4 regions of the Rothia sp. HMSC065G12 genome follow, and region 1 is predicted to be linked to each of the others. Evidence: riboswitches for the same ligand, from Rfam matches in the RefSeq annotation. Region 1 holds a riboswitch; each other region holds the start of a gene.
The links. Region 1 has a riboswitch for S-adenosylmethionine ahead of HMPREF2804_RS09115 (LLM class flavin-dependent oxidoreductase). Riboswitches for the same ligand answer to the same signal wherever they lie in the genome.
Positions count from the first base shown of each region.

Region 1 (8,063 bases):
AGGTCATCTCGCTGAAGGTACCGTACATAGCACCACCGTTGAAGGCGACGAGCTTAGGGTTATCGCCGTTTTCTGGCGTGGGATTGATGACGAGGGAAACCGCAAAATCGTCAGTATTTTTATTCCAGCCCGGAGGTTCTGCCCCGTCGATCTCGGCCCAGTCGGGGAAAACGAAACGGTGCTCCAAGCGCAGGCGCGCACCGGCGAGTAGGGTAGTGGTGCCCGAGTAGTATGTCTGCTTGCCGTCTTTAGTGGTTGCCTTGGGTGCTGAGAACCAGAAACCAGCGCCACCCCATTTTGCATTGCCGATGCTGCCGCCGGGGGTAAACTTACCGCCGCCAGCTGAGTAGAGACCACTGGAACCTGCCGGAACATTGGCCTGCTCGTTCGCAACTGGGCCGCTAAATGAATCTAGCCCCAGGAAACTGTTAGTGTCTAGTTCCTGGTGGGTGACGAACGCCTGGGTAAAAATACCGTAGTCAGGGCGTGTGTCATCATACGAAGCCGCATAAGCCGGAACTACAGCGGAAGAAACAATAATTGGGGTTGTCCATGCGGCGCCCGCCAGAACACGACGGCGCGTTAGACCTCCCCGCGTAGATGCGTGGGTCACAATGACTCCTATGAGTGGTTGGGTGAATAAGTGGCGCTCGGATTACACGCCAGTAATAATTTTACGGGATATACCCCAGAAATCCTAAACAATATAAGATAAACATGAAATCTTTACGATAAAACGCTCACTCACCCGGATCTGAGCATCCTCAAATTATGCGGAAGATATTCTGTATTCCGCGCTCATTTCGGGCCTATTGTCGCGTGTATGTTCCGGCGAGTCTCTGTGTTTCACCGCCGCATGGGCGCATCATTCTGGGCTTGCGGGCTGCCGATATGAAGATTTCGTATTCACTCAACATATACATATCTAAAGGACTCACTCTCATGAAGATGCGTCGCACGGCGCACATGACGCTGGCGGTTGCCAGCCTGGTGCTGCTGAATATCCTGCCCACCTCCGCTGCCTCGGTTCCCGCCTATGACACTGATGGCGATGGTATTCCCGATTCTTGGGAGATGTACGGTTACGATGCCGATGGTGACGGCGCTATTGACGTCGATTATCCCGCGATGGGTGCGAACCCTAACCATAAGGACGTATTCGTCGAGATGGATTACATGCCCGGTGAGCTCGGCAGCGAAGAAGATTTGGACCGAATCGTGCAATCCTTCGCCACACTTAATATCAGTAATCCTGATCGAAAACCGGGCATTAACCTGCACCTAGACGCTGGGTCCGCCCGAAGCGCTAAGTACAATCTGGGCGGCGGTAATGAGGTGCCGCATCAGGGACTGCGGAATATGGGCGATTGGGCACGTATTAAGGCCCGTCATTTCAACCCTGCCCGCGAGGGCATTTTCCATTACATGATCTGGGGTGATTACCACGGACATAACAGCTCATCGGGCTTGGGGTACAAGAACAAAGCCGGGTTTATCGTGACCGTCGGGAAAACCTACTGGGGTGGCGCCAGCAGCGATATTCGCGTGGGCACTTTCCTACACGAGCTTGGGCATAATTTGGGTCTTGATCACGGCGGCAATGATAGTGAGAACGGCAAACCCCATTACTTCAGTGTGATGAACTACGATTACCAGCTCACTGGTGTTCCTAAGAAAGACGGAACGTTCTATTTTGGGTACTCCCAGACGGACGCGCTAAGCCTTGATGAGTCGGCGCTCAGTGAGCGGCGCGGGTTCGGCTTCAAAGCTCGCGGATACCTCTATGAGGGCAAACCTGCAGATCGAAACATAGACTTTAATCACAACGGTAAGATTGATGATGTGCCCGTCGCCAAAGACCTCAACAACAACGGATACGAGAGCGTTCTGAGTGCACCCAGCGATCTGAAAACGATGCGGTTCCCGGCCCAAGCCGTCAGTCACGGACGTGAGATAATCCCTGAACCTCCACCAGAGATTGAGATTAATCTCATAACGGCTGATGATGCACGAGAGCAAGGTCTTATTCGCTAGCCTTGTATGCTGCCAGCGTGCGGGAGCGGGTTATGTTGCCAGAAACCTTTACTTGTTCCTGTGATATGGTCCGCTCCCAAAACTTGTTTTATGTCACAGATTTATAAAATTTTACGGTGCTAGGATGCAGGTGAAATCTTATCTATCGGTTATTCATATACAACCGTTCATATACCACTCTCTTGCTCAAACGGCACCACAATGCCACTAATGCGCATCGTCGCATGTGGGAATCTGCCACACCATAGGTTCCCTACCATGAATACCGCTCACTCATAGAAAGATTTCCTCTCGCTCAACACAACGACACAAGGAATATCTCTCATGAAACTACGTACTATAGCGCGCCTGATGCTGGCATTCGTCAGCCTGGTGTTTCTTGTCCCACTGAATTCTCTGCCCGCCTCGGCAGACACGTTGCCAGTCGCCCCTGGTAACCCGGGTGTCGCCCCGAAGGTGACTTCACCTGATACTGACGGTGATGGGCTTTCCGACAGCGTGGAAATCAACGGATACGATGCTGATGGTGATGGTAGACCTGAAGTCGATTACAAGAAAATGGATGCAAATCCCTACCACAAAGATGTATTCGTTGAGATGGACTATATGCCTGGCGAGCTTGCCAGTGAGGAAGAACTGGATCGCATCGTGCAGTCTTTCGCTGACTTGAATGTTACTAACCCTGACGGCAGGGCAGGCGTTAATCTTCACCTAGATGCAGGTTCTGCCCGGAGTGCCAAGTATAACTTGGGAGGCGGCAACCAGGTTCCGCACCAAATGCTCACCAACAATATGAAGTCTTCTGGGGAATGGGCAAATATCAGGGCTCGTAATTTTGATTCTGCCCGCTACAACAGCGGTTTCGACTACATGATCTGGGGCGATTACTATGTGGATAATAAAACCGGAAATCGAAACTCATCAGGAGTAGGGCTTCTAGGCTCTCCCGGTTTCATGGTGACCGTTGGGAAAACCTATTGGGGAGGAGCCAACAGCGATATTCGCGTGGGCACTTTTATCCACGAGCTGGGGCACAACCTCAACCTGAAGCACGGTGGTACTGACGATTTCAACGGCAAGCCTCAGTACTACAGCGTGATGAATTACAACTATCAGCTCACTGGCATTCCCAAGGCGGACGGAACCCGATACTTCGGATACCTGCAGCAGGATATGCCAACCCTTAACGAATGGGCACTGAACGAGCGCGACGGCTTTGGCCCCCAAGCGGGCGAATACCTGTATACGCACAAAGATAAAAATGGGAAAGACGTTACTCAGCCCGCAAATCAACCCATCGATTTCAACCGGAACGGCGTTATTGATAATTCTCCGGTCTCGGTAGATCTCAATGGCGATGGGATACTAAAGGAGCTAACTGCTCTCAGTGATCTGAAGAAGCTCAACTTTGATATGACGCCTACTCAGGCTGGAGCTGGCGGTCCTGTGGCTCAGCCTGAAGCGGAAGAAAACCCGGTCACTGCGGATGACGCCCGCAACCTGGGCCTTATTCCCTAAATCATTCGGCGTTCTTCCCAAAACGGGGGGCGAAGAGGTGTAGCTGCTGAGGGATGTTATTCCGAGCGTGCGAGGACATACATAACGTTCTGAAGCTGGCGAGGCAACGAGCCAGATGAAACACGCCCTCGCTGCACCTCTTCGTTCCCGGGCTTTACCCCGCACAACCGTTCATATACTACTCTCTTGCTCAGACGGCATCGTGATGCCATCTAAAATGCACTCGCATCCGAGAACCCGCAACATCGCAGGTTCTCGCCGATGACTATCGCTCACTTCACTCTCTATGTAAGATTCCCTCTCACTCAACACATGACACTAAGGAATATCTCTCATGAAATTACGTACTATAGTGCGCCTGATGCTGGCATTCGTCAGCCTGGTGCTTGTTGTTCCTCTGAATTCTCTGCCCGTTTCTGCGGTGGAAGCGAAGCCCGCTCAGCCTGCACCCGCGCAGAACCAGAATATAGATCTCGTTCAGAGCCCCAACTCGGGTGATCGCGACGGCGATCATATTCCCGACGAGCTGGAAAGAGACGGGTACGATATCAACAACGATGGCATACCAGAGATCGATTTCCCTAAGATGGGCGCGGATCCCAACCATAAAGACATTTTTGTCGAGATGGATTATATGCCCGGTGAGCTTGCCAGTGAGGAAGAGCTGGATCGAATCGTGCAATCTTTCGCGGATATAAATATCAGCAATCCCGACGGCAGAACGGGTATTAATCTGCACTTGGATGCCGGTGCCGCCCGGGGACCTAAGTACAACTTGGGAGGAGGCGAACAGGTCAAGTGGCAAGTGCTCAGCGACGATATAGGTAACAACGCTGGGAACTGGGCCAGGTTTAAAGCTTCTCATTTTAATCAGCGTCGTGATGGACTCTTTCATTATATGGTTTGGGGCGACTACTACGTGCAACAACAAAATGGGGAGAGCGGCTCATCAGGATTGGGACAATTGGGAGGTCGTGATTTCATGGTGACTGTGGGGAAGACACACTGGAATAACAATAAAGGTAATATGAGCGATATTCGCGTGGGTACTTTTATTCACGAGCTGGGGCATAACCTCGGCCTGCAGCACGGTGGTGATGCCGATGAGAAAGGCGAAAAAGGTAAACCACAGTACTTCAGCGTTATGAATTACAACTATCAGCTTACCGGTGTGCCCAAGGCGGATGGAACCAAATATTTCGGATACCTGCAGCAAGATATGCCGACCCTTAAAGAATGGGCCTTGGACGAACGCAAAGGCTTTGGTCCCCAAGCGCGTGGGTACATGTATCGGCCCAATTCAGAGGCCGTACTGAGACCAGCAGATGGACCTGTCGATCTCAACGGTAATGGCGAAATCGACCATGGAATCTATGCTCTTGATCTTAACCGTGACGGAATGAAAGGCTGGCTGACGGCACCAAGCGACCTGAAAAAATTGAGCTTTGGAGCTGTGTTTGGACGAGGTGCTGACGAGACTATCCCTGAGCCCAAGGTGGAAATAAACCCCATCACTGCGGATGACGCCCGCGAATTGGATCTCATTTCCTGAATAATTTGACGCTTTTCCTAAAATGGGAGCGAAGAATGGCAGCGGGAGCGTTAAACACGCTCCCGCTGCAAATTATTGCTCCCGAATTTTGCCGTCGCATTCGAAAGAACACTGCTGTCCGCCGGGCGACGTACGCGGCCCTTAATATTACGGGCGACAGTCACAAACATTAATATTCGTCATAATATCGCACCAACCACGACACCCCTTATACACTCAAAATCAAGGATTATGAGTCCCGGTGTAAAGCTCTGGCTAGCCGGGCGGCAACCCTCTCCCGTAGCGGGGTGCTCCAGATGATGATCTGGCTTCAAGGGACACGAAGCAAGTACGGCGCGAATGCGCCACCTGCACGACTTGGAACACCAAGAAGGTCACCACCTATAAGGAGGCGGCGCGCGGGGTGCAGGAACACCCTAACATTCGCGAAAGGATACGTAGATGGCTGAGCAGAAGAAGCGCATCGCAGTTAACGCATTCGACATGACCTGTGTGGGTCACCAGAGCTTCGACCTCTGGCGCCACCCCCGCTCCCGCGCTACCGAGTACAACACCATCAAATACTGGACTGACCTGGCACAGATCCTTGAGAAGGGCCTCTTCGACGGCGTATTCCTAGCCGATGTTGTGGGCATCTACGATATTTACAAGAACTCCGCTGCGCCAGCTATCGAAGGCGGCGCGCAGGTGCCCGTGAACGATCCGTTCATGCAGATTTCCGCAATGGCCGCCGTAACCGAGCACTTGGGCTTCGGCGTGACCTCAGCCGTCACCTACGAGCAGCCTTACACGCTTGCCCGCAAGTACGCTTCTCTCGACCACCTCACTAACGGACGTGTGGGCTTTAACGTGGTGACCTCATACCTGCCTTCCGCCGCCGAATGTCAGGGCCTCGAAACCCAGATTGAGCACGACACCCGATACGAACTCGCCGAAGAGTTCCTGGATGTCTGCTACAAGCTCTGGGAAGGCTCCTGGGAAGACGGCGCGGTCGTCAAAGACCGCGAGAAGGGTATCTACGCCGACCCCGCCAAGGTGCACCCGATTCAGCACAAGGGCAAGTACTTCAGCGTGCCTGGTGCGGGTCTGACCGAGCCCAGCCCCCAGCGTACCCCCGTGATTTTCCAGGCGGGCGCATCCAGCCGCGGGCAGAAGTTCTCGGGCAAGCATGCCGAAGTTGTGTTTATCGGTGCGCTGCGCCCCGATTTGACCCGCATTATTACCGACCGTATCCGTGACCGCGCCGAAGAGAACGGCCGCGGCCGCGACGAAATCAAGGTTTTCGCGATGCTCTCCATCATTGTGGACGAAACCGAAGAGAAGGCGAAGGCAAAGTACGAAGAGTACCGCAAGTACGTGAACCTGGAATCTTCGCAGGCCATTATCGGCGGCTGGTCCGGTGTGGATCTTTCCCAGTTCGACGAGGACGAGGTACTCAACTATGTGAAAACCGAGTCGATTCAGTCCTTCCTCACCCCCTTCACCCTGCAGGCCAAGGATAAGCAGTGGACGCGTAAGGATATTGCCGAGCACTGCACTATCGGCGGTATGGGCGAGGTTATTGTGGGCGACCCGCAGCAGGTGGCTGACGAGCTCGAACGCTGGATTGATGAAGGCGGACTGGACGGTATTAACCTGGCATACCACGTTTCACCCGGCTCCTTCGAGGACTTCATCGAGTTCGTGGTTCCCGAGCTGCAAAAGCGTGGACGCTACCGCACCTCCTACGAAGGTGAGACCCTGCGCGAAAGCCTGTTCGGCAAGGGACAGACTAAGGTTGCAGACTCCCACCCGGCCGCGAAGTACCGCGGCGCATACGTGGGTAAGCCCTCCACAGCAGACACCCCGGCACGCGCTATCGCCAACTAAACCCGCTGCTCCTGCACGCTTGGTTGTAAAATCTCCCCTCCTGGGATGATAAAAAGAGCCTTTATTTGAATAAAGCATTAAAAATGCCGCTTTATTCGAATAAAGGCTCTTTTTTTACGCACGTTTAAAATGGGGTGCATGAGCGAAACAACCCTGTATGATCCTCAAACCCGCTGCCCCTGCACAAGCGGCGAGGTATACGGTGCCTGCTGCGGGCGGTACCTGGGCGAGTTTGCCGCATCCGGAACCTTGGGCGCGCCCACGCCGCTGGCTCTGATGCGCTCGCGATTTACCGCTTTCGCCCTGCACGATGCGCCCTACCTGCTGGCAAGCTGGCACCCACATACGCGCCCCGCCGAGTTAACGTTGGATGAAACGTTGCGCTGGTACCGGCTGGATATTCTGGGCTCTTCGGGCGGTCCCTTCGATGCGGCGGGCACGGTCGAGTTCGTGGCGTACTACCGCTCAGTTCCCGGCACGCCCGCCGAAGAACGCGTGAAAGGTACCATGCACGAAAAATCCCGCTTCGAGAAAGTACACGGCACCTGGTACTACCTAGACGGCGAGGTCAGCTAAGTTCCTCCCGACCGGGCAGCATGGCAGAAATATTCCTCTTATGGTATGTTTTTGCCATGATGTCAGTCGCGGAATATGCCCAGCACGCCGGGGTGAGCCCCCGAAGCGTGCGTGCACGCCTTGAACGAGGATCTTTGAGTGGACAAAAAATCGCCGGGCGGTGGATGGTTTCAGATAACCCGCACGAGCATCACTCCGCACATGGGCGCAAAATCTCGATGTCATCTTTCAATCAACTTGCCGCCTATCTTGACGGTAACAGTGCATCCCTTACCCCCGATGCACGCCGCCGTGCCAAAGAACGTGTACATAACCTCTCCGAACGTGGGGTAGAAGCTCTTAGGCAGTATGCAGTGCGTGCAGATGCGAAACTTCAATTCTATGCTGTGCCTTCTGCTGACCTGCATGACTTGATGGACGAACGAACATTAGCGCTTACGGGTGTCAGCCACGAATATTCGGAAATTTACGGGGCTACCGTAGAAGCATATGTGACTCCCCACAATCTCGAATC
Region 1 is NZ_KV804818.1:361-8,423, reverse strand. It holds gene HMPREF2804_RS09135 (hypothetical protein) at 1-613, opposite strand, end outside; gene HMPREF2804_RS09130 (C4-dicarboxylate ABC transporter substrate-binding protein) at 943-2,034, shown strand; gene HMPREF2804_RS09125 (C4-dicarboxylate ABC transporter substrate-binding protein) at 2,359-3,552, shown strand; gene HMPREF2804_RS09120 (zinc-dependent metalloprotease family protein) at 3,887-5,104, shown strand; SAM riboswitch class IV at 5,332-5,441, shown strand; gene HMPREF2804_RS09115 (LLM class flavin-dependent oxidoreductase) at 5,546-6,973, shown strand; gene HMPREF2804_RS09110 (YchJ family protein) at 7,112-7,549, shown strand; gene HMPREF2804_RS09105 (hypothetical protein) at 7,570-8,063, shown strand, end outside.

Region 2 (8,063 bases), 120 kb from region 1:
CCTTCACCTGAGCGTTTCACATCGCCGAACAGCACCGATGGGCGGGTGCAGCGTGAACCATAGGACTGCACCCAGCCGTGCTTAGTCGTGGCGAAACCATCGAAGTTTTCGGCGAAGTACTGCACCATGTCGTTACGTTCGGCCTCACCGTGCACGAGCACATCCAGGCCCAAATCTTCCTGGAGTTTAATAACGGAGGCGATCTCTTCACGCAGGAACTCGTCAAGTTGCTGCTGCGTGATTTTACCGGCACGCGCCTCTGCACGGTGGCGGCGAATATCGCCGGTCTGCGGGAACGAACCAATGGTTGTGGTCGGCAGCTTCGGCAGATTCAGATCGGCTTGGGCATCCCGGCGGATCTTCAGTTCGGGACGCTCAAAATCCTGCGGTTTCACGGATGCGGCACGCTCACGGATTGCCGCATTATGCTTACGCGGATCCGCTGTGAAACGTGCCAGCGCTTCGTCGGCGGTCTTCAACTCTGCCTCAACCGCAGACTCACCGTCGGCAAGACCGCGGGCAAGAGTCACGATCTCGGCGACTTTCTGGTCGGCAAAAGCCAGACCGTCTACGGGCACATCGGCGGGGTCTTCAAGGTCAAGATCGTGCGGCACATGCTGCAGCGAGGTTGAGGATGCAACTGCCACCGCACCGCCGTTAATGTTCTGGAGCGCGTGCAAGAGTGCTCGCAGGTCGGCACGCCAAATATTGCGCCCGTTAATGGCACCCGCCACCAGGGTTACGCCGGAGTCTTTGAAGGCGGTCAGCGCCTCGGCATCGTAGAGGGTGGAAACCAGGTCGAGATGCAGCGCCTCAATACCGGTGTCTAACAGCGCGGGCAGGTTCTCGCGCAGGTTGCCGTAGGGGCTTGTCACCAGGATTGCGGGGCGGTTCGTTTCGGCTGTCAACGCGGTGTAAGTTTTACGCGCCAATTCGGCGATTTTGGCGTTGGGAATGTCGCGGTCCACGGTCAGGCCGGGTTCGTCGAGCTGCACCCACTGCACGCCGCGTGCCGCCAGCTCGGCGAGCACCTGCCGGTAGGCTTTCACGAAATCGTCCAGGCGATCCAGCGGTGTGAACCCTTCGGGCGAATCCTGCTCGGCTTTCGCCCCGAGAAGCAGAGTGAGCGGGCCGACCAGCTGCGGGCGCACCGTCACCCCGTGCTCCTTGGCGACTTCAAGCTGCTCGTCAATAGCCTCAAGATTCAGCTTGATCTCGGTATCCGGACCGATCTCGGGCACCAAGTAGTGGTAGTTCGTATCGAACCATTTCGTCATCTCCAGCGGAGGCAGCGTCTCGGTGCCGCGTGCTAGCGCAAAGTATCCGGGCAGATCGAGCAGGCCGCGCGCATCCTTGGCGTCGGCAAGACGCTTGGGCACGAGGGTGAAAAGACGCACGGCATCGAGCACCTGATCGTAGTACGAGAAAGTCGCCGGAATAGACGAATCGGTGGCGCTAAGACCGCGCTCGATCACACGGTCATAGTAGGTGCGCTGCACATCTGCGGCCGCCTGGCGCAGTTCATCCTGCGTGATTTTGCCTTTCCAGAACGCTTCCTGTGCCTTCTTCAGCTCGCGGAAACGGCCCACGCGGGGGTAACCAACGATGGTTGCTGCGGGGAATGGGGTGCGGGTCATCCTAGTTCCTTACTGTGGGAGGGTGTCAAATAAAAGGGGAGTTTAGAGGTATTGAAGATCGCTCAGGGGGAGTTTGAAACGGTTCGAGTAGCGCGGAACGTCGAGTTCTTCGAGTACGTCCAGCACAGCCTCATGCTCGTTAAATGTGAAGAAATGCAGGCCGGGGGCGCCAGCATCAAGCACCTTGCGACATTGGTCGAGTGCATGTTCCACGCCGATGCGGTGCAGCTCGCGCGGATCGCTCGCGGTTTCCAGGCGATGCGCCAGCTCGCGCGGCACTTCAAGCCCGGCAAGCTCGCACAGCTTCGTTAGCCGAGTCAGCGAGGTAACGGGCATAATGCCGGGAATAATGGGCATCTCCACCCCGGCAAGGCGCGCAGCATCCACCAGCCCCGAATAGCGCTCGGTCTCAAAGAAAACCTGGGTGATGGCGAAATCCGCCCCGGCACGCTGTTTTGAAAGCAGAATCTCAATATCTTGAAGAAGCGAGGAAGATTCGGGGTGCTTATGCGGGTACGCCGCAACCCCAATCGACACCTTCCCCGCAGCAAGATGCGCGAAATCCTCACGTTCCACCCTGCGAATCAGCTCCACCAGGTAGCGGGCAAAAGGCAGCTCAAGCGGGCGCGTGTCTTCGGGCGGAATATCGCCGCGCAGCGCCAGAAACCCGCGTACTCCAAGCCCCAGAATCAGACGAACCGAGCGTTCCAAATCGGCCACGGAATGCCCCACGCAGATTAGATGCGCCAGCGGGTTCAGCGAGGTTTCATGCACCAGGTGATCGAGCAGAGCCAACGTCTTTTGGCGGCGTTGAGCATCGCCCGAATAGGTGACGGAAACGTAATCCGGGTTGGTTTGCTCAAGCTCGGTGATGGTTTTGAGCAAGGAATCGCAGCTTGCGTGCGACCGTGGTGGATACAGCTCGTAAGAAAGAGCCGGGTGAACTGTCGTCATTTTCATTCCTCCGTGTTCACCCGATAGAAGCGTGCCCGAAGGTACGCCGAATCTTAGCAAGACGCGAAGGGAATTCACTTCTATCGGTTCTGGCGGGAGCACCTTGTCCGTCCACCCAATGGGTGGAGGCTGGCGAGGTTGCTGCGACGTCTAAGAGCCAGATCTCTCGGTCGCTCTGGATAGATAACGTTCTTATTTTAGGCAGGATGCGCGGTGCCAGCAAGAATATGTCGGCACATGTCGTCGAGCGGTCATAACCGCTTAATATTGTGGGATGCGGCGAAACAATACGTCATACGGGCTCGCGGAGGTGCGGGTCAGTGCGTTGAATCCACCACCTGATTTAGCCGCAAGTTCAGCCGCGAGCAGATAATATTTCGACGAGCAGATAGCGGAATGTTATCTGCTCGCGAAGAGTACAGAGGAGGTGACGCGGCGGCGAGAGGGAGAAGGCATTCTACAAGGAAAAATCGGGTATTGTTCTGAGAAAACATGTCGTGTAAACTATGTGTAAGAGTCCCCCGACCGCCTCTACCCGTGAGTCTGCAGGTTCACAGGATATGCGCATATGTCGGGGCCCTTCTTTATCTGCTTCCGGTCTTACTCTAGGGAGTTGCAGAGCGCCGTGAACGTCATGTTGCGACCACATACTGTCAAACACGGTAGAGTAAATGTATGGAACGCATCGAATCTCCCGCATATGCACGCCTGGGTAACTCCGGGCTGGTCGTGCCCTCCGTCGGAATCGGCTGCAACAATCTGGGACGCCCCGGCACCCCCACTCAAACTCAGGAAGGCACCAACGCCGTGATCGCCGCCGCAGTCGAGGCGGGCATCGGCTTCTTCGATATTGCCGACCTGTACGGTGCCGAACCCGGGTTGTCAGAAACCATGTTCGGTACCGCGATGCGCGAACTCAATCTCAACCGCGATGACCTGATTATCGTCACCAAATTCGGGCTTCCCACCGGTACCCTCAACGGCAACGACTGGGATGCGCGCGGCTCACGCCGATACATCATGCGTGCCGTCGAAGGTTCACTGCGCCGCCTGGGAACCGAGTACATTGACCTGTATTTCTACCACAGCCCCGACCCGAACACCCCGCTGGAAGAAACCCTATCTGCTCTAGATACGCTCGTGACCAGCGGAAAGGTTCGTTACCTGGGGCACTCCAACTTTGCGGGGTGGCAGCTTGCCCACGCCGAGCATCTCGCCCGCACACTCGGCACTGAGCGGTTTATCGCCGCCGAAAACCACTACAACCTGCTGGATCGCCGCGCCGAACTTGAAATTCTTCCCGCCGCCCGCCACTTCGGGCTGGGGGTGCTCCCGTATTTCCCGCTTGCCAACGGGCTTTTGACCGGAAAATACCGCCGTGACAGCATCCCGGCAGGGTCGCGCCTGTCGCATTCCAAAGCGCAGGTACTCGCGCAAGCCGACTGGGAACAACTCGATGCCTACCGCGAATTCTGTGCCGACTTAGGGGTCTCAGAGGTTCAAGCATCCATCTCTTGGCTTAAACAGCAGAACCCCGTCGCCAGTGTGATCGCCGGGGCAACCACCCCCGAACAAGTACACGCAAACGCGCAGGCCGCAAGTGTGCGTTTCAACGATGACGAACTGGTGCGGCTCAACGAGATTTTCCCAGCGCCTGAAAGCATCGCGCTTTTCTAACAATCTCCTTCGCCACTGCAAATATAGCCAAATGGGAATATAACTAATCGGGAATATACCCAAGCCAGCAAGCGTTTAAAACTGTGCGGTCTCTCAATCTGTGCCGTACAAGACCCCTCATGAAAGACAAAAATACCCGCATGAGCATCACCACCGAGCCGCCAAACCGCGCCAGTGCACTACCCCCACTCGGGCAGGGCGCACATACACGCCGCCTGGGCGTTATCGCGCTGGTGGCAACCTTCGGCGGGCTCCTCTTCGGGTACGACACCGGCGTTATCAACGGTGCCCTCGACCCCATGAGCCGCGAACTCGGTATGGACAACACCATTCAAGGCTGGGTTACGGGTTCCCTCGCCTTCGCTGCCGCCCTCGGAGCCATGATCACCGGGCGTATCTCAGATGCCATCGGACGACGCAAAACCATCATCGGACTCTCAGTCCTCTTCATCGCGGGCGCGCTCACATGCGTCTTCACCCCCAGCATTGCTGTACTGTTGATGGGCCGCACGATGCTCGGGCTCGCTGTGGGAGGCGCATCCGCAGTCGTACCCGTATTCCTCGCCGAACTTGCACCCTACGAAATTCGCGGCTCACTCTCCGGGCGTAACGAACTCATGGTCGTCGGAGGGCAGCTAGCCGCATTCATCGTGAATGCCATCATCGGCAACCTCTGGGGCGAACACGATAGCGTATGGCGGTGGATGTTCGCCGTCTGCGCCCTGCCTGCGCTCGCGCTTTTCATCGGTATGCTGCGCATGCCCGAATCCCCACGCTGGCTTATCGCGCAGGGGCGCACCGAGGATGCGCGCGCTATTATGCGGCGCATCCGCCCCGCCGAACGTGCTGATGCCGAAATTGCGGACATCGCGCGTTCACTTGAGGAAACGCGCATCCAAATCGGCACGGAGACTAGGGGTAGCACGGGTAAAATCCTGCGTGAAAAATGGTTTGTGCGGATTTTGCTGGTCGGTATTTTGGTGGGTGCCGGGCAGCAGCTCACCGGTATTAACTCCATCATGTACTACGGCATTAAGGTGCTCAAAGAAGCTGGGTTTGACGAGGGTTCGGCTCTCATTGCGAATATCGCGCCGGGCGCTATCGCTGTGGTTGGCTCAGTCTTTTCGCTGCGCATGATGGAGCGCGTGAACCGCCGCACGATGGTGATTGCGGGGTATTCGCTGACCGCGTTTTTCCACCTGCTGATCGGGGTAGCGTCTATGCTCCTGCCGGAAGGCACCCCCGCGCGTCCCTATATTATTCTGGCGCTTGTGGTCGGGTTCGTGGGGTCGATGCAGACCTGCCTGAATGTTTCGACATGGGTGCTGATGAGCGAGCTGTTCCCGCTTCGGGTACGCGCGGTTGGCATGGGTCTTTCTGCATTCTGCGGGTGGATGATGAACGGTCTGCTTTCCCTCGTATTCCCGGTTATTTTGGGGGCGCTGGGGTTGACCGGCTCATTCTTCGGGTTCATGGTGGTGAACGTGCTGATCGCCGTGCTCATGTGGCGTAACCTGCCCGAGACCCGCGGCAAAACCCTGGAAGACGTGGAGGCGGGCGTTATCTCGGGCGCCGCCTATCCGTTTGCGGCTACTCGGTAGACGCGAGGCTTCGCTAGGACGCGAGCAGGTAGGATTTTCCGACCTGCTCGTACCGATAACCACCTGCTCACGGAAGAATAAGACCGCTAGACACTCTGCAAACCCACTCAGCAAAGGCATTCCTATCCTGCGAGGGCGCGGGTTAAGTGATAGTGTCAAATATGTTATAACTATCCTTCGGTTGTGGTGCTGTCGCGCGATATTCCCGTTGCCGACTCCACGGGTAGCGCACGGTCGCGCATACTTGACGGCACCCGCATACCTGTGACTTTTAGAAGGCAGAAAGTCGTGGCAGACAACGTAAAAAATGATTGGGATTTGCGCAGCGAGAAGGTTCAGAAGAACCAGGTGGCCGCTTATGACGAGATGCGCCGTCGCTGCCCCGTAGCGCACGACGAGTTCATGGGCTACTCCGTGTTCAAGAATGCCGATGTGCAGCATGTGCTCGATCATCCCGAAATTTACTCGAATGTCGTCTCGACGAGGCACATCGCCGTGCCAAACGGTATGGATGCGCCTGAACACACAACGTTCCGTGCCGTGAACGACAAATACTTCACCTCCGAACGCCTGAGGGAGTTTGAGCCGAAAATCCGTGAGGTCGTCAAGAACCTGGTGGCTGATTTGCCGCGCGGCACCGAGGTTAATGTGATGGATGGGTTCGCGCAGGCTTATGCGATGCGTATTCAGAATGCGTTCATGGGCTGGCCCGCGAGCCTTGAGAAGCCGCTGATCGAGTGGATTGAGAAGAACCGCGAGGCTACGCTGCGCCGCGACCGCGAACAGATCGGCAAGGTCGCCCTTGAGTTTGACACCTATATTCGTGAGCTTCTGGACGCGCGCCGCGAGCAGGCTGCCGCCGGGAACCCGCAGGATGTGACCGCCGAGCTGCTGACCGACACCGTGCAGCTGCCCGATCAAGAGCCCCGCACTATGACCGATGAAGAGATTGTGAGCCTGATCCGCAACTGGACGGTGGGGGAGCTTTCGACCGTTTCGGCGTGCGCCGGGATTATCATAAACTTTTTGGCGCGCAACCCGCAGGAGCAGGCTCGACTTCGTGAGTCACTAGGGGAGGGGCATGCGGAGATCGCCGCCGCAGTTGAGGAGATTATGCGTCTTGAAGACCCGCTGGTGACGAACCGCCGCGTGACTACCGAAGATACCGTGCTGGGCGGGCGTACCATTCCGGCGAATTCGCGGGTGACGATCAACTGGTCAAGTGCCAACCGTGATGAGGACGCGTTCGAGGATGCGCTCACCTATAACCCGCATCGTGACCAGTCCCGCAACCTGGTGTATGGCGACGGTATTCACGTCTGCCCGGGTGCGCCGCTGGCCCGCTTGGAGCTGCGCCTGCTCATGGAGGAGCTGCTGAAGGCAACCAAGAGTATTGTTCCTGGTGACGAGTCGGATGCACCCGCCACCGAGAACGCCACCTACCCGATCTCGGGCTACTCGACGGTCCGGGTGGTGTTTGGGTAGGGCTTTGTAGGAAGCTCTAGAAGATAGCGAGTGAGCAGAGTACAGGTAGTTTCATCCTTATATAGTTAGAACCTCGGACTAGGTGTGTGCGTTGGGAGTAGCTAGTAGCTCTATACCCCTGTTTTACATTCTGTGGTTGGATTTTTGTTCACTGGGCTTCTGCGTTTTATGAATTTTGTGCATTAATAGTGAGGGTGATTTATGAGTGGATACCCCGATATAAAAAACAACGAATCTTACCTCCTCAGACCCACCGTGAATAAAGCCTCCAAGCCTACTCTACTATACTTGCACCAGAATCATGCCGAGAAAGACTTCGGAACGCCCCAATTTACCATCATACACACATTAGTGAGGCTCAAGACAGCACCCTTGAAGATTCTGCAACCAACCGTGTCTTCCCATTAATCCTTCTTAGGACCATCACTGTAGACGGCACCTATATACAACCTATCACTAGCGCACCGCCAAATGCGTTTGTGTGGCAGTAAACACCACTAGAGCGACATGAACCACCAAATTATCTAACACCGCTGGTGATCAGCAACCCGATGTCGGACTCATCATGACGCTTTCGCGCACCGATATCACGAGCTGGATTATTGGTTCTCCAAAACCTGAGAACATGCTACACTCCAAGGCTACTGAGAGTTAGAGCTGACTTGATCACAGTGGATAAGAAACAACTGGTGGGAAGTAACGCAGACTG
Region 2 is NZ_KV804818.1:122,112-130,174, reverse strand. It holds gene metE (5-methyltetrahydropteroyltriglutamate--homocysteine S-methyltransferase) at 1-1,637, opposite strand, end outside; gene HMPREF2804_RS09525 (methylenetetrahydrofolate reductase) at 1,680-2,591, opposite strand; SAM riboswitch class I at 2,669-2,777, opposite strand; gene HMPREF2804_RS09520 (aldo/keto reductase) at 3,267-4,268, shown strand; gene HMPREF2804_RS09515 (sugar porter family MFS transporter) at 4,388-5,869, shown strand; gene HMPREF2804_RS09510 (cytochrome P450) at 6,158-7,354, shown strand.
Region 2: linked by a shared signal. The riboswitch ahead of HMPREF2804_RS09525 (methylenetetrahydrofolate reductase) and the one ahead of HMPREF2804_RS09115 (LLM class flavin-dependent oxidoreductase) in region 1 are both predicted to bind S-adenosylmethionine.

Region 3 (8,063 bases), on a different contig from region 1:
CGATTCCAGTTCAGAAAACAGCCCCGCCTGATGCCGGTTAATGCGCAGCTCACCACCGGTCTCGTTGAGTGTGCGAGCCTCCTCAATGAGGGTTCTCAACGCCGAAAACTCCGGGCGATTGAGTGAAAAATAGGTGCCGTTACCCAGCAGAATACGGTCTTGATTCCGATCGAGCGCCTCAAAAACCTGGGCGAAAGGCACAGTCCAGTTATTGACCTTAATAGCGATACCCAGCCCGAACCAGTCACGCGAATTACCCTCGGTCACCTTGACCTCAATCATGGCGTCGGTTGCCTCGGTAAACTCAGGCACGGAACCGAGCAGTCGCACGCGAACCCCGGAAATACACCGCAGGGCGGGCAACACATGGGCGAGAATATCGCGGGTTTCCCATCCCTGAGAGCGGCGTTCACCGAACCCGCCTGCCAACACCGGGTTGGATGCGGTTGCCGACCGTACTGCGCGCAGCACCCGCGCCTCAAAACGTTCGTCGCGTTCTGTGCCCAAGCCCAGCGCCGGCAGGCGGCGAACCCCCGAGTCCGTGCCTTCTTCATCGAGTGGGTTCTTCGGGTATTCCCAATACCAATTCAGGAGTGCGTCATGCGAAATCTCATCATCAAAATGCGCCTCAAACACCAAATAGGGCGAACGAACCTTCGGCAGCGCCAAAGCCGGGTCTGGGGTAAGGAATGGGACGGCCCGCGTGAGGGTGGGCAAGAACTCGCGGTGAAAAGCCTCGCGCTCGCCCGCCGGAATACGCATTTCGCCGCGAGATACCAACGATTCTGCGACTGCGTCCAAAGGCTCGGCAAGCGGAATAAACGCCAGGTTAAGACCTTCCGGCAGGTCTGGAATAGTCGGCATCGCGGCGTTTTCGAGTGAAAGCTCGGGAATGAGCCCGCCCGTCTGCGTTTCAGAATTTTCGTTTTCGCCCGCGCTCTCCTCCGCCTGCTGCGAAGATTGAGCCTGAAAAACATCGCGATGCGGCGCGTCTAAGGCGCCCTTGCGCGTGCTCTTCCAATGCACTCGATGCGCCTGTTCCTCGTAAATACGCTGCACAAGAGAACCGAGCGCGAAAACCCCCGAGCGTGGCGAGCCGATGGGGTGGCGTGCCCGGCATCAAACCAGAGCTGCCGCACCCGGTTATCTTCGCGGGTTTCCCACCCCAAGGCGGCATGAAGAGCCAAGTCAGGGGCGGAATCTTCGCTCATGGCAGCCTCTGCGTTCTGTCGGGACTCGGCCTCAACAGCTCCGGCATGCACCCTCACCTGGGCGGGTGGCAGAACCGCCGTAGTCACCTCAAACCCTTCGAGAAGAATCGGCAGGCCAATCTGCTCTGCGCGCGCTAGAACATCCCACAGCAGCGTGGAATTCGTGGCGGTGAGCGAGATCCAGTCCCGATGCGAAGAGTACATATTCTGCCACGGGCGCGCGATAGCGTATATTTCAGCGAAGAACCGTTCGTGCTCGGGGTACACTTCGTGACGACCGACCGGCCCACCAACGCTGGACGCGAAGGTCTCCCAGCTGAGTCCGCCCTTGATCCAGCGCCCGGTTTTGGACTGCATCAGCGGTCGCGCCAGCAGGTTGATAGGCGGGGTTGCACCGGGAATATTGCGCCCGCGCGCATATGAACCCGAAATGCTGAAGGAAAGGTCGAGCGCCCCCGGAACCCGTGCCGAATCAATACCGGATGCTTCGCCCCGGGCAGCGAGAACTTGCGCCATATCGCGCCGCCACACCGAAATTTTCGAGGGCGAAGAATGCGTATTCTCGTGGTCGTTCAGGGGGAGAGGTTTGGGATCGGTGGTGAGCGAGCTTGCCGAACGAATCGCCCCGGATGCGCGCAACGCCGCCAGGGGATCGTCGGCTGCCTCCGCAACCTGTCGCGCGGTATCTTCTGGGCTCTCCGGGTTCATAGACTGGCGGATGCGGCCGCCGGGCGTATTGTCGAGGGCTTTCCGCGCGGTTTTGGCACGGTCGAGTGCAGTGAGCATGAGGGCGACGGCGTGCTTGCAGTCGGCGGCGACCGGGCATGTGCATCGTGCGTTGAAAAGATTGGAATCGGCGTCCGAACCCGGGAAGAAGCGAATACCTACCTCATAGGGGATAGGGGTACTCCCGTTCACCAGACCTTCCAGCGTATTTTCGTCTTCGTCGTAGGTGTATCGCACCACTTCACGCTGACGGGCATAAGCAAGCCCGCGCTGGTATGCCTTATGCCCCGCCTGCCGAATAATCTGCGCAACGGTGACGGGGATATCGGGGAAAGGGTTTGGCGCGCTCACCGTTCCATTATCTCAAGGGTGTCAAAGAATCGCGCGGTAATTCGTTATGAGGTCTGTCCATGATGCGCTGAGCGTTTTTTACATGTATTTTTGATGGATATTGTGAAGAACATAATAAAAGTGATAATGCCGGTGAGGAAGCCAACGCATAAGACACTCATGGCGAGGGTAGCGGCTGCCTGTGTGAGAGGACTCGACCCCTTGGGCTGGACGCCCCTCCACTCGAAGGCATGGTACTCAACGACTGATCCCCCGCCGGCTAGGATGAACAATCCAATACCGAGAATGAGGAGTAGTGCAGCTATTGCCCCGACCATACGTGCAGTTTTCATGCTTTCCCCTTGAGTAACTGACTTTATGGATTCATCTGGTCCCGTTCTTTTGCCAAGGGTGTTTTATTCTGCTCAACATGCTTATTTTGTGCCTTGCGTGCCTTCTTGGTCGCCGTTGTGAAGAGCAGAATAAAGGTGATAATGCCGGTGAGGAAACCAATGCCTAGGAACCATAGGCTCAGATTATTAGTCGCCATGACGAGCGGACTTGCTCCTGCGGGATCGACACCCCTCCACTCGAAGGCGTGGTATTCCACGAGTGAACCCCAGCCGGCTAGGATGAGCAATCCAAACCCGATAACCAGAAGTACTGCGGCTACTGCTCCAACTATGTAGATAGCTTTTTTCATGAGCGCTCCTTAGATACTGGCTCTATAAATCGATCTGGTTCTGACCTTCTTCCAAGAGGTTTTGAACCTGTACAGGATGCTTTTTGTGCGTCTTGCGGGAGTTCCTGACCGCCGTGGTGAAGAACGGAATCAAGGCGATAAAGCCAGTAAGAAAGCCGGTGCCTAAGAACCAGTAGCTGAGGTTGCCGGTTGCTCGCGTTAGGGGACTTGCTCCTTTATGCTGTACACCCCTCCATTCGAGGGCATGATACTCCACGAGTGAGCCCCAGCCTGCCAGGATGAACAAGCCAAACCCAATGATCAGAAAAATTGCGGCCACTATCCCCATGATCTGTACAGTCTTTTTCACAGTTATCACTCTTTCTTTCCGGAAGCGTAAAGCAGGCGTGACATGGTGATATATCAGAGGCAAGATAAATTTCTGTACATTACCCAGTGTGCCGTGATTCTTCTCGAATGTGTAGACCTGCTCTGAAGACCCAAAACTTCACACTACGCCGCCATGAGGCGGCTATATACAGGTATGCATTCATAATCGCGTTATGTAAATCACAAGAGTTTGACGGGTTCGCACGTTTACAGATTCCTGAAAGCTGTTGTAACCTGGATTCAGCTTCAAGAGTTTCGACTGATAAGCTCCGACTATGGTCGAACGCCAACCCCATGTTCACGGGTGGCTCGGATGACGAAGCGGTTTGTATTCGCCGCCTCAGGTGGCACTTGGTACAGGCAAGAGCAACGCGAAAGGAACGCGCATTCGGCGCATGGTTGTCAATGTACAACAGCTCTTCATCTCCAGCATCCCCCCTTACTCCTGCACGCTCTTATCAGGAAAATCTGCGTGCCGCATCTGTGCCCGCACGCGGCGGTTACCAGGCAGTAAGTATTCAGGACTACGCACGTATTTCTTCTAAGCGCGACGAATTCCTCAATTTTCTGCTTCTTCCCAACCCCGAGGGTATTCCTGCCGTCGAATATGCCGGTCTGCGCGTAGCATAGGGGTATGAGCGCCTCAGGACTGCTTCTCGACTCGGATGTTCTCGCCGAGATTCGTAAAGCTACACCAGATTCCAAAGTTGTTGCCTTTCTGCGCCGCCGCGCCTATAAACACCTCTACATTTCGGTATTGAGTGTAGGCGAGCTCAAAGGACTCTACCCCTACCCAGAGACCGACCGTTGGATTGCCGAACTTCTCGACAGATTCGCCGACCACATCATCAACGTGGATGCCCGCGTAAGCCTCGAATGGGCGGGACGCAGCGCCCCGCGCGGCATCCACAGTCACGGACGTAAAGATGCCGAGCCCCTGCCCACCGCCGCCCTCGAAGGTCTGATGGCGGCGAGCGCCCAAGCTCACGACCTCGAAATTGTTTCTTCAAAGGCTGAGGTGTACCGGTCCTGGGGCGTGCCCGCGGTGAATCCGTGGATTGAAGACTAAATCTTCCGCACAGTATTTTCACCGTAAGCGCCGGGGAAGTACCTGCGTGTTCGAGAAAGCCGTGAGAAATGCTCGGCACAGTTAGCTGTACGCGCTGCCGCATCGGTGAGAGCGCATCAGTAACGTTCGTGTAACCCCTATGTTCACGGTGAGCGGTTAACGAAGGTTAGCCGCCATTTAACCGGAACTATTTCCCCGAAAGCCCAGCAGGCTCACACGCGCTGACAGGTTTCATGGCATGATGGAAGAACGATGAAAAGTAGCTCTTCTACATCCCGGTATTCTGCCCCTATGCCACTCTGGCTGCAGGGCATCGTTGAATTAGTTTTTACCGCCGCGCTTTCTTTCGGGCTTGTGCTCGTTCTGCTCATGGCGGTGTGGTTTACCAACGGTTTTAACCGCATGGATTTTCCCGCACTCGCAACTCTTGCCTCCCACCTGTGGCTGCTCATGCACGGTGTGCCGCTGAATATTCCGAATGCTTTCGGCATTATTCTGCCGCACGGCATGCTCACACTGGTACCCATGGGGCTGAGCATTATTCCGGTGCTCTTATGCTTTAGGTCTGGGCGAAAACTGGCGCGCGCATCCTATGAGGGGGAATTCTTCAAGCCCGTACTATTAGGGTGCGCTGCCTACGGTATTTTTGCTGCCGTCGCCTTTGCGTGGGCGAGTACCGAACGGCATCTGCTGGGTATTGTTGGTGCGGCGTTGATTCCGCAGATAGTGGTGCTGGTCGGGTTGATCTGGGGCGGCTACTATGAATCGCGTTCGCTCGCCCGTATGGTGGGCGTGAACACCGCCGAACAGATTTCGCAGATGAGCCAGTACTCGCGATGGGCGAGCTCCTATGTGTGGTCGATTGTGCGTGCCTCCATGGTGGCGATTTTCTCGCTCATTATGGGCGGTGCTCTGGTGCTGGTGGTTGCCATGATGATGCGTTGGTCGCAAATCGCAACAATTTACCAGGAACTTCACGCCGGGCCGGTGGGGGCGCTCGCCGTGACCCTGCTGCAGCTTGGTTACCTTCCGAACTTGGTGATCTACGCGATGTCGTGGACTACCGGCGCCGGGTTTGCGTTCGGCGTGGATACACATGTGGGTTGGTCGCAGACGACGATGGGCGATCTTCCGCTCTTTCCGGTGCTGGGTGCTATCCCTGAGAGCCTGGGCTGGATAGGGTATGCGGGTCTGGCGGTTTCGCTGGGCGCCGGAGCCGTTGCCGGTTGGTGGTTCTTGCGTGAAGGTGAAGACCACGTGGAGGAGTGGATCACCATGAAGGTACGTTACCGGGTGATTGCGCTGCCGCTTTCTTCGCTCGTGTTGGGTTCGCTGGTGGGTGTGCTCTGCGGCGTGTGGGCTTATATTTTGGGTTGGATTTCCAGCGGATCGTTGGGTGTGGGGCGTTTTACCGAGGTAGGCGCATCGCCCGCAGCTTTCGCCGTGGCGACCGCAATAACCCTGGGTGCGGGTACCGCGTTGGGTAACCTGCTGTGCCATGTGCTTCTTCCCGACAGCAGTCGTGAGCTGCCGCGTTTTGCCGATGAACGTCCCAATCTGGGCAGTCGCATGAGCGAGATGCTGCAGCAGCGTCGCGCGGCGCGGGCAGAGCGTGAACAGCTCAGGAACGATGAGCAGGAACGCGAGGCACAAGAACGTGAAGAGCAGGCGCGTGAGCGGGCTCAGCAGCGGCGCGAACGAGTCAAACAGGTGCACGCCCGCCGTGCAGAACTCAATAAATTTGCTGAGCAAGAAGAAGCACAGCGAGCGCATAGTTTAGGTATCAAAACGGAGCAAGAATCCTTGCGTGAGGATAGTTCTGCCGAAGCTGCAGACTCGAAGGATGCGGCATCTGACGAACAAACCATCGAGCTGTCGGGAGCGGATGAACCCACCGTGGAACTTGATACCTCTGAGAAATCCGGTGGGGGTACCGAGGACGCGCCGCGCACGGTCAAGCCCGGTAAGCGTGAGAAAGCCCCGGGGAAGCCGGTCTTTAACCGCGTTCCGCGCCCCGAAACCTCGGGTAATGGCGGTGATACTAAGGTCGAGCGGGAAACACGAGAGCAGAGCGCTCGTACAGGGGAGTCTGGGCCGCAGAAAGCCCCTTCGTCAGTGGAGTTTCACGAGTCCGGGTATAAACGTTTTGGTGTGCCGCGCCCGGTTGCCGCATCGCCCGCATCCGATCAGGAGAATACGGAAGGTTCGGCGCAGTCTCACGAGACTACCGTTCAGGAGAAGCGTCAGCTCACGCCCACTCAGGCGATGGCTGTTATCTTCGGAGCCTCTGAGCCGACCAAGGACGAATCTTCGGAGGAAGGGCCCTCCACGGGGCAGGATTCCTCGCATAAGAAGAGGAAGAAATAACTTTCGCGCCCTATATGGTGATATATCGGGAACACCTAGAGGGCTGGGAGCACAGCGGAATATAGCAATTGTGCCGAGTGAATCCTTAAGATTCACTCGGCACAATTATTTGAAAAGCTCCCCCAAGAAGAAATTAAGGAGCAGGTTCGCCAATCGACACAGAAGTATTGGCGCGCACTGTACGGTCGAAGGACTCTTGACACTGCTTCACATCGGTATCCGTCAGGGCGTGGGAGTAACATTGCCGATAGTTTTGCGCATCCGGGTTCAACGCCATGACAAGCCCCGAAAGAAGCGTCCACCCCGCAAAAAGAAGGCTTAGTCCAGCGGCAACGTAGAGAATCCACGGTCCCCGCCCTTGGGCATTGCGCACTATCGCCATAATGGTCAGCCCAATCCCCAGAAGTACCAAGACAAAAAGCAGAAGAAACAGGGGGAAGGGACTCAGCAAGAAGGGGGTTCCCGATAGGGTCAGCATAGAACCCGCAAGCAACAGCCATAAACTGCGCATCAGCTTGCGGCGGCGCTCCTTAGGGGTGAGCTGCGGACGCTTCGGCGCAGGCGGTATCGGCTGCTGCGGCGGCACTTGGGGGTAAGACGGGGGCATATTTGACATAGGTTAAGGGTACCTCCCTGCGGCGGTCTGCGGGCATGAGAATCACCGTGAAACCCTGAAAATCTAGACTGGGCGAGGGCCGCCAGCTTATCGTTTCGGAATTGGCTTAACTACAAGAATTTCTGGTGCGGTGCCCGTGGCATAGGTGCTACCCAGCCGCTATGTGATGCGATAAACTATTGCTGTGCGAATTGTGATAATGGTCTCCGGGTCCGGTACTAACCTGCAAGCTATTCTCGACTCCGTAAAGGCTGGCGAGCTGAACGCAGAGATCGCCGCCGTAGGCGCAGATAAGCCCTGCACCGGTCTTGATCGAGCCGCCGCAGCCGGGGTTGAAACCTTTCTGATCGAACCGGCAGACTATGCTGACCGCGAGCAATGGAACCGCGCTCTCGAAGAGAAAATCGCCTCCTACACCCCCGATTACGTTGTATTCGCCGGGTTCATGCGCATTGTGGATGCGCAGCTGGTCGCCCGCTTCGAGAACCGGATTATCAACACTCACCCCGCGTTGCTGCCCTCATTCCCCGGGGCACACGGTGTGCGGGATGCGCTCGCCCACGGCGTTAAAATCACCGGGTTGACGGTTCATTTCGTGGATTCCGGGGTCGATACCGGCACGATTATCGCCCAGGCCGCGGTGCCCGTCGAGGACGGTGACACCGAAGAAAG
Region 3 is NZ_KV804813.1:79,799-87,861, forward strand. It holds gene HMPREF2804_RS03375 (DEAD/DEAH box helicase) at 1-1,026, opposite strand, end outside; gene HMPREF2804_RS11265 (SWIM zinc finger family protein) at 993-2,288, opposite strand; gene HMPREF2804_RS03380 (hypothetical protein) at 2,333-2,620, opposite strand; gene HMPREF2804_RS03385 (hypothetical protein) at 2,644-2,970, opposite strand; gene HMPREF2804_RS03390 (hypothetical protein) at 2,993-3,319, opposite strand; SAM riboswitch class IV at 3,584-3,712, shown strand; gene HMPREF2804_RS03395 (nuclease PIN) at 3,691-3,969, shown strand; gene HMPREF2804_RS03400 (PIN domain-containing protein) at 3,974-4,408, shown strand; gene HMPREF2804_RS03405 (cell division protein PerM) at 4,700-6,775, shown strand; gene HMPREF2804_RS03410 (hypothetical protein) at 6,909-7,391, opposite strand; gene purN (phosphoribosylglycinamide formyltransferase) at 7,591-8,063, shown strand, end outside.
Region 3: linked by a shared signal. The riboswitch ahead of HMPREF2804_RS03395 (nuclease PIN) and the one ahead of HMPREF2804_RS09115 (LLM class flavin-dependent oxidoreductase) in region 1 are both predicted to bind S-adenosylmethionine.

Region 4 (8,063 bases), on a different contig from region 1:
TTTGCGTATTCAGTTGTGCGCGGTGTCTATACCCTCCCGAGCAGGTGGTTTTTGGCTGAGTGGATAGAATTTTCCTACCTGCTCTGGACAAAAACCACCTGCTCGCAGGAGGCGTGGGGTTTTATTCGCCAGTTTCCAGAACTCGTTTAAGGCCCGCCAGCACAAACGACCAGCCCCGAGGTGAGCCCACATTCTGCGCCGTAACGGGAGAGTCTTCCAGACGGTCGTGGGTGACCGTGAGTTTTGTGGCACCATCCGTCCACGGCTCAAGCTGCCAGGTAACGCGGCTTGCCGGTTCGTGTGCCGCATCGGGAAGATAAAGCGAGCGCCACTCTACGACGAGAAGTCGCGGTGGGTCAGACTCCAGAATCGCGCCGTCTCCCCAAACTTCCTTCCCATCTGGGGAAAGGTAGCGCAGACGACCCGGCTCGTCCTCGGTGATTTCAACTCGTGAGCCAAAGAAATACTGGGAGGTGAATTCGGGCTGGGTGATCGCCATCCCACACGCGCTGCGGCGAGGTGTTTTGAATAATTACCGAGCTGATAATCCTCTGGGGACGTGGGGGAGTGTTTGGGTTGTCGGCGGTGCTCATGAGTCTTCCTCCTCTAAATTCTTCTGTAGGTCAAGAAGTGCTGAACTTTGGTGGGCGGTGTATTTGTCGATCCAACGGTCATGGATACGGCGAATCGGCACAGCATTGAGGTAGTGGAGCTTTTGGCGGCCTGAGCGCTGTGTGATCACAAGGTTTGCTTCTTCGAGGATGCTCAGATGCTTGGCCACTCCGAAGCGAGTCATTCCCAAACCTTCTTCAAGCTGTCCCTGGGTGAGGCCCCCGGTAGTGTAGAGCTTATCGAGCAGCTTTCTGCGGGTGGGGTCTGCGAGAGCTTTGAAAACTGCATCATCATCCATAACACGAGAATATGTGACTATATAGTCACATGTCAAGGGTGGGAGGTTATTTTGGGTACACACAAGCAGCAGATTTTTGGTCGAGAAGGTGATTTTCTCACCTTCTCGACCAAAAATCCGCTGCTCGCGGGAGACATAAGACCTCAGAGCAGGTTCGTGCGTGCACCGGAGCGGATGCGTCGCGCAGCGGCATGCACTAGGACAAGCCCCGCGAGTGCCCAAAGTACGCAGACTAACACCTCAGTCACAACTGTTGAATCCACCATTTCAGAAGAGCCGCTCACCAAAGCAATCGTTCGTCCGCCAGGAACCAACGTACACAATGCCGCCAGCCACACCGGGTATGCATCTACCGGCACGATCACACCCGCACTGATAGGCAGAAGCGCTCCTAAGATAGTTCCTCCCAGATATGGGTCGGAGAGATACAGTCCCAGTCCAGCGGCGAAAACACCCAGACATACGCCTGCCATGAGAGCCAGGGGTAAGAGCGTCACAGAACGCACAAGCATGGACAGGCTGCCTTCAAGGGAACCACCGAAACCGGCATAGGCAGCTGCAACACCCAGGTTCGTGATGCCAGTGATCAGAGCCAAAAGCACGGGCATTGCAGAGACTCCCAGCCAATAAGCCGCATCAAACCGTCGAGCGGTGCACACCTGCTCGAACACTCCCAGCCAGCGGTCGGTCGCCGCGCGCGCCACAACACCGACTGCCACGCTGAGTACCACGCTTGCCAGGGCAGAGGCGCATGCGATCCGCACAGGATCAGGTGCGGAAAGATCGCGTCCTAGTAGAACGCTGAACAGCACGCTCATCCCCGGTACGATCACGAGGGTGCTGAGTGCCGTACCAACTGTGGCGAAGGTGATGGATGAAGACCACCCAACCTTGGCGGTACTGTTCAGACGATAGAGAAAGTTCGTTCGTTTAAACATCGCAGCCTCCTAGATTGCACCCAGAGTGCCATGTACCGTTGCCGCGCGTAGTGCTCGCCTACCCAATAGATATGCCGCGAGCATCCAGAGGGCTGTGACCGCACAGGTTTGCAGTACAACGCCCAGAAAGTCACCGAATGAGTTCATAGGCATCTGCCCAAGCAGAACCTTCACGGGTGCCTGAATCGGAATCAGCGTGCCGAGCCCATCAAGCCATGCAGGCGCGGAACTCTCGGTAAAAAGCACCCCGGAAGCCACGAAAACCGGCACAAGCAGCAGCTCCTCATAGGCGATAGCGTTCGGGGTCGCCACAAAGAACCCTGCAATCACGAAGGTCACCGCCAGACACGAGATCCACAGCAGCGAAAGACCCACCAGATAGCGTGCACCCACCTGAGTAAAGTCTGTAAAATCTACCGAGAAGGTGCACAGCGCCCAGAAAACCCAGGCCAATGGCAGGGCGGCAAGCCCAAAAATGGAGGCAGTTGAGACCACCGCTGCGAGCGCCCGCAGCGGGTTCACGGCACCATTGAGCAGATACACGAACGTTCCCCGGTAGCGCTCAAAGTTGAGGATTCCGGCACTAACAATGCACATGTTCCAGGTGCCGATAATACCTGCGCGAGTCCAGGCGGGGGTTGCATCAACTGGCCAGGCACCGGCGGCGAGCGCCTGCAGGGCCGTCGCCCCAAAGGTACTCAGCAGCAGTAATTGTAGGAAGTAGGGAACTGTGAGGAATTGGCGCAGAGAAAAAGACATCAAGCGAAGTTGCCGGTTCATCGTTTCAGTCCTTCCGCCATGGCCAGGTATGCCTCTTCGAGAGTGGCTGGGCGAGTATACAGTGGTGTGAGCATCTGAACCTCACGCTCAGCGAGAATACGGGTCAGCAGAGCCTCTGCGTGTTCGGTACTGAAGGGGTGCGGCTTTTCCGAAACAGAACGTTCATTCCAGTACACGGTGATCTCCCACTCGCTGCCGCGCGGGGTCAGCAACACTGTTCCCGCATCGCCCAAAGACCGAGCAAGTTCTTGAAGCACCGGCCCGGCATTCGCATCCACACGCCCCACGGTGGTAACGGAGATCCCGGCGTGCGCGGTAATATCCGCCACTGTGCCCGAAACCGCCATGCGACCGGCACCGATGACCGTGACCCGATGCGCTAACTCCTCAATCTCGCCCCCAGCAGATGGCTCGTGAGTAAAATGGCGGTGCCGTCATCAGCGAGGGCGCGAATTAGCTGGCGTATTGTCAGCGAAATATCTGGGTCAAGCCCATTCGTCGGCTCATCCAAAAGCAGCAGTTTTGGCTCGCCCAGCAGTGCCCGCGCGATGTGCAGACGTTGTTTCATACCGCGGGAAAACTCTTGTACCTTCTTCGCGGCGACATCTGCAAGATCGACCCGTTCCAAAGCGCTCGCCACCTGGGTACGGCGTTTGCGCGCGCTAACTCCGGCAAGGTCGGCGAAGAAGAGAAGATTATCGCGGGCGGATGCTCGCGGATAGAACCCGGTATCCCCGCCGAGTACAAGCCCTAGGGATGCGCGCGCACGCTGGGGGTGTGCAAGCGCATCCACCCCGTCGATGCGAACGGTACCGCTTGTGGGAGTCAGCAGTGTTGCGCACATCTGTACAACCGTTGTTTTCCCCGCTCCATTGGGACCGAGCAGAGCATGAATTTCGCCGGAACTTATGCTGAGTGAAACATTATCGACAGCGGTGAAAGCGCGTTCACCCTTGCCAAAGGTGCGGCATAGCTGTGCCGCGTCAAGAATTGTAGACATTGTGATAAAACCTTGCGGTGCTTAGTCACCCGAAGCCGCTTGAGCATGGTGTTCGCACGCCTGCAATACGTGGGACGGGTGAGATGAATAGTCGTGAGAGAGGCACTTCTTAGTGCCTGAATAATCCCAAGTCACCGGCTGCAGGTGCGGAAGGTATAACAATAAAACCCTCAGAACTTTGGTGTCCCAAGCGCTCACTATGCGCTTCTGAAATGTATCGAACCAAAGCAGGGTTATTTCTAAAATTTTTAGAGCCCACCATCTGGGCGGGCATTCCGCGAGCCGGTGCGACTTTAGCGGGAGGTCATACCTCATCACTCCTAGATTCAAGGTTTCCATCAGTGTAGCATGGCTCACGATTGCCTACACTGATGGTAATTTAGCGACGGCTAACGGCAGATCACATGGCTTTAGCGGTTCGGGTACAACATAGGCACGGTCACAAGCGCATAAGTATTGGTGTTTCTCCCAAACAATAGGCTGTCGCGAAAACAGTTCATAAAACGTCATCTTTGCAACAATGCGCCGAAAACACGCATCCCGCTTGACCATGTGCGCTTCCTATGAAACTCTAGATGCAGGTCATGAGAGCCAGTGATAAGCCCCAGCTAGCTGGCCGGCAACCCTCCTCCGCGGTGGGGTGCCCTGGGTGAGGACCAGGCGTTGAACACAAAGTACAACGCAAGCGCGGGACCGATGTGCCCGATTCTGGTACATCGTTTTTTCGTTTGCAGAGAAGAAAACCTAAGAACTCTGTACCGAAATCGGCATGCGGCCCCCTGAACTATCACAAGGAGCTTCGCATGAGCAACACTACAGTCCCGACTCCCGCCAACCCCGCCGGTTGGAAATTTGAAACCCGCCAGATTCACGCGGGGCAGGCACCGGATGCTGCAACGGGAGCTCGGGCGTTACCTATCTACCAGACCACCTCGTTCGTTTTCGAGAACGCAGAACAGGCCGCTAACCGTTTTGCTCTAGCTGAGCTTGGGCCTATCTATACCCGTCTGAACAACCCCACCCAAGAGGTTATCGAAAACCGCATCGCATCCCTTGAAGGGGGAGTAGGGGCGCTTTTGCTGGCCTCAGGCCAAGCAGCTATTACCTATGCGATTCTCAACATTGCGGGTGCGGGCGACCATATCGTGGCTTCCCCATCAATTTATGGGGGAACCTACAACCTACTTAAATACACGCTTGCCGACCTCGGCGTTGAAACTACGTTTGTTGAAAACCCGGACGACCTGCAGCAATGGCGCGATGCGGTTCGCCCCAACACGAAACTCTTCTACGGAGAAACCGTACCTAACCCCCGGAACGATGTGCTCGACATCGAGCCTATCGCCCAGATCGCCCACGACAATGGCGTTCCCCTAATCGTCGATAACACGGTTCCCACCCCATACCTTGTGCGCCCCATCGAATTTGGTGCGGATGTTGTAATCCATTCCGCCACAAAATATCTGGGTGGGCACGGCACCTCAATCGGCGGCGTTATCGTGGACTCCGGGAATTTCGACTACGGAGCCAATCCCGAAAAGTTCCCCAAGTTCAACGAACCTGCCCCCGGTTACCACGGTCTAGTTTATGCCCGTGACTTGGGCAAAGACTCCGCTTTTGGTGCGAACCTTTCCTATATTCTCAAGGCGCGGGTTTCGCTTCTGCGCGACACCGGGGCGGCGATCTCTCCAACCAACGCCTTCAACATTGGTATCGGTCTGGAGACTCTTTCCCTGCGCATCGAACGCCATATCGAGAACGCGACCAAGGTCGCAAACTGGTTGGAGGAGCATCCGCTGGTCGATCAGGTGATCTGGGCCGGTCTGCCTTCCTCGCCCTGGTACGAGCGATCCCAGAAGTACCTGCCGAAGGGACCGGGTGCCGTTGTGGGATTCACCCTCAAAGACGCCGACCTGGAACAGACTCGCACCTTTGTGGATGCTCTGCAGCTGCACTCCAATGTAGCGAATATCGGCGATGTGCGTTCGCTTGTTATTCACCCTGCATCCACCACCCACTCGCAGCTTTCCGAGGAAGAGCTAGAGGCAATCGGTGTGAGCAAAAACTTTGTGCGCCTCTCTGTAGGTATCGAAAATATTGACGACATTATCGCAGATCTTGAATTGGGTTTTGCGACTCTGAACGCCTAACCTGCACCGCCGCGACCGGGCTGCACAGTAAGTGCCCGGTCGCGGTATCGGTTTCTCGCCTGCCATTACCAAAACTACCGGTTACCCAGGAGAAAACATGACGGAAAATACCGTACACGCCACCTATCTGTCGCAGCTGCAGTATCCCAGCGCTCAGGGGTACCTGCGGCAGATGGCGATCGGTGATTTCACCCTCGAAAACGGTACCGTGCTTCCACAGGTGAACATTGGCTACGAGACGTGGGGGACTCTTAACGAAGCTGGGGACAACGCGATTCTTATTCTGCACGCCCTCACCGGTGACACCCATGTTTCGCGCGGGATTCCCACATCAGATATGCCTGCACCCAGTATTCGCGCAGTCGAAAGTGATGGTTGGTGGGAAGGTATTGTGGGGCCGGGCGCGGTGGTCGATACCACCAAATATTTTGTGATCGCCCCCAATATCCTGGGTGGATGCTACGGCTCAACCGGCCCGGCAAGCATCGTACCCGAGGGGTACCCGGGCGCCGGAAAACCCTGGGGATCACGCTTTCCTCACGTCACTATTCGCGACTCGGTACGAGCCGAAGCCGAACTTATCGCCCGGTTGGGGATTAAGAGTTTTCACCACGTCATCGGCGGATCGCTCGGCGGGGCACGCGCTATCGAATGGGCGGCAACCTTCCCCGAGCTGGTACGCGGATGCGCGGTCATCGCCGCTGGCCCCGCCGCCACTGCCGAACAGATTTCCTGGGCGCACACCCAGAACCTCGCTATCCGTGCTGATGCCAATTTTGCTTCCGGCGATTATTATGGGGGAGCGGCGCCCACGGCTGGGCTCGCGTTGGCGCGGCGCATAGCCCACATCACCTATCGCAGCCCGGCCGAGCTGGAGCATCGCTTTGGGCGGCAGGCAAACCGCGGCGAATCCACCGACGGCGGGTCTATCGGTGAGAACCGCGGACGATATGCGGTCGAAAGCTACCTGGACCACCATGGCGATAAGCTCGTTGAGCGTTTCGATGCCAATAGTTACCTTGCCGTGAATGAGGCGCTAATTTCACACAATGTTGCACGCGGGCGCGGCAGCCTCTCGCATGCGCTTGCGCTCAGCGATTGTAAGTGGACTATCGCCGCAGTAAGCACCGATCGCCTGTTTTTTCCGCACGAATCGTACCGTCTGGCGGAGGCGCTTCCGGTTCCCGTAAAGGTCGATATTATCGAATCCGACCACGGACATGACGGTTTCTTAGTCGAATCCCGCCAGTTGGAGGCGATTCTCGCTAAGGCTCTCGGAGTCCCGGTTCCCGAGCGAGAGCGCGCTGTCGATGAAGAAAAATCCTTTCAAGATATAGCTGCTCTTTTCGGTTCGCCTCTTGAAACACAAAAACAGAACTAGCTTTCGTTTTTGATACATCCGAACATAGAAACCGTACATAAAAGCCTTGTGAAGACTATATTTCGGCGTGAAATAAGTCCCCACAAGGCTTTGTGTACGGTACCGATAATTGTGAATGGACGAGGTTAGCACCAGGTCACATTCTCGGGGTCAAGGCCGTGGGCACGGGCATTCTCGTAGATGATGTCCCGCAGCCAGACAGCCAGTCCCGCAGCGAGCTTCTCGTAGTGCTCGTTGAAACGGGCGTCCTCAACATAACCGCGTGCCAGAATTACGTGCTTGGCGGGGGTTACCTCGAAGAAGAAAAGTGAGGCGCGGTGCCGCTCGGCAAGCGCATTCGCTTCCTCACTGCCCGGCTGCACGCCACGAGTGAAAGCCTCGACGAGGGCTTGCTCAACTGCGTCAAGCTCCTGCTTGCCCTTCACCCAGTCGGTGCGGCTCATAGCCGCAGTGCGGCGTTGGTATTCAGCCCAATCGTCGGTGTGCCCGTAACGCTCCTGCGCTTCTTGCTCACGTGCGGGGCTGAACCCGTCGCCCATAATTTCTGCTTTTTCTGCAGCGGTAAGCTGTTCGTTCTTAGGTGCCATTGCATCCTCCAAAAGTTGATCTAGTGTTGTTAGCATGCGCTCATAGGCGGCCATTTTGCGCTGGAGCATATCTCGCTGGGCGAGTAGATGCTCGGTGCTGTTCGCTTCGTCCTGCAGTACGCTGCGAATGGCTTCAAGGCTCATGCCAATGGCGCGATACCCCATAATGACGGTGATGCGCTCAAGATCGGCATCACTGTAGTAGCGGTATCCGTTGAGCTCATCGTGCGCGGGGCTGATCAGACCCCGCTGTTCCCAGTGGTGAAGCGTGCGCACGGTCAGCCCGTGCAGGGATGCAGCCTCTCCTACGGTGTACT
Region 4 is NZ_KV804813.1:270,943-279,005, forward strand. It holds gene HMPREF2804_RS04180 (SRPBCC domain-containing protein) at 122-499, opposite strand; gene HMPREF2804_RS04185 (ArsR/SmtB family transcription factor) at 590-910, opposite strand; gene HMPREF2804_RS04190 (ABC transporter) at 1,054-1,848, opposite strand; gene HMPREF2804_RS04195 (ABC transporter permease) at 1,858-2,628, opposite strand; gene HMPREF2804_RS11280 (hypothetical protein) at 2,625-2,975, opposite strand; gene HMPREF2804_RS11285 (ABC transporter ATP-binding protein) at 3,008-3,628, opposite strand; SAM riboswitch class IV at 4,209-4,322, shown strand; gene HMPREF2804_RS04210 (bifunctional o-acetylhomoserine/o-acetylserine sulfhydrylase) at 4,432-5,778, shown strand; gene HMPREF2804_RS04215 (homoserine O-acetyltransferase MetX) at 5,876-7,159, shown strand; gene HMPREF2804_RS04220 (MerR family transcriptional regulator) at 7,285-8,063, opposite strand, start outside.
Region 4: linked by a shared signal. The riboswitch ahead of HMPREF2804_RS04210 (bifunctional o-acetylhomoserine/o-acetylserine sulfhydrylase) and the one ahead of HMPREF2804_RS09115 (LLM class flavin-dependent oxidoreductase) in region 1 are both predicted to bind S-adenosylmethionine.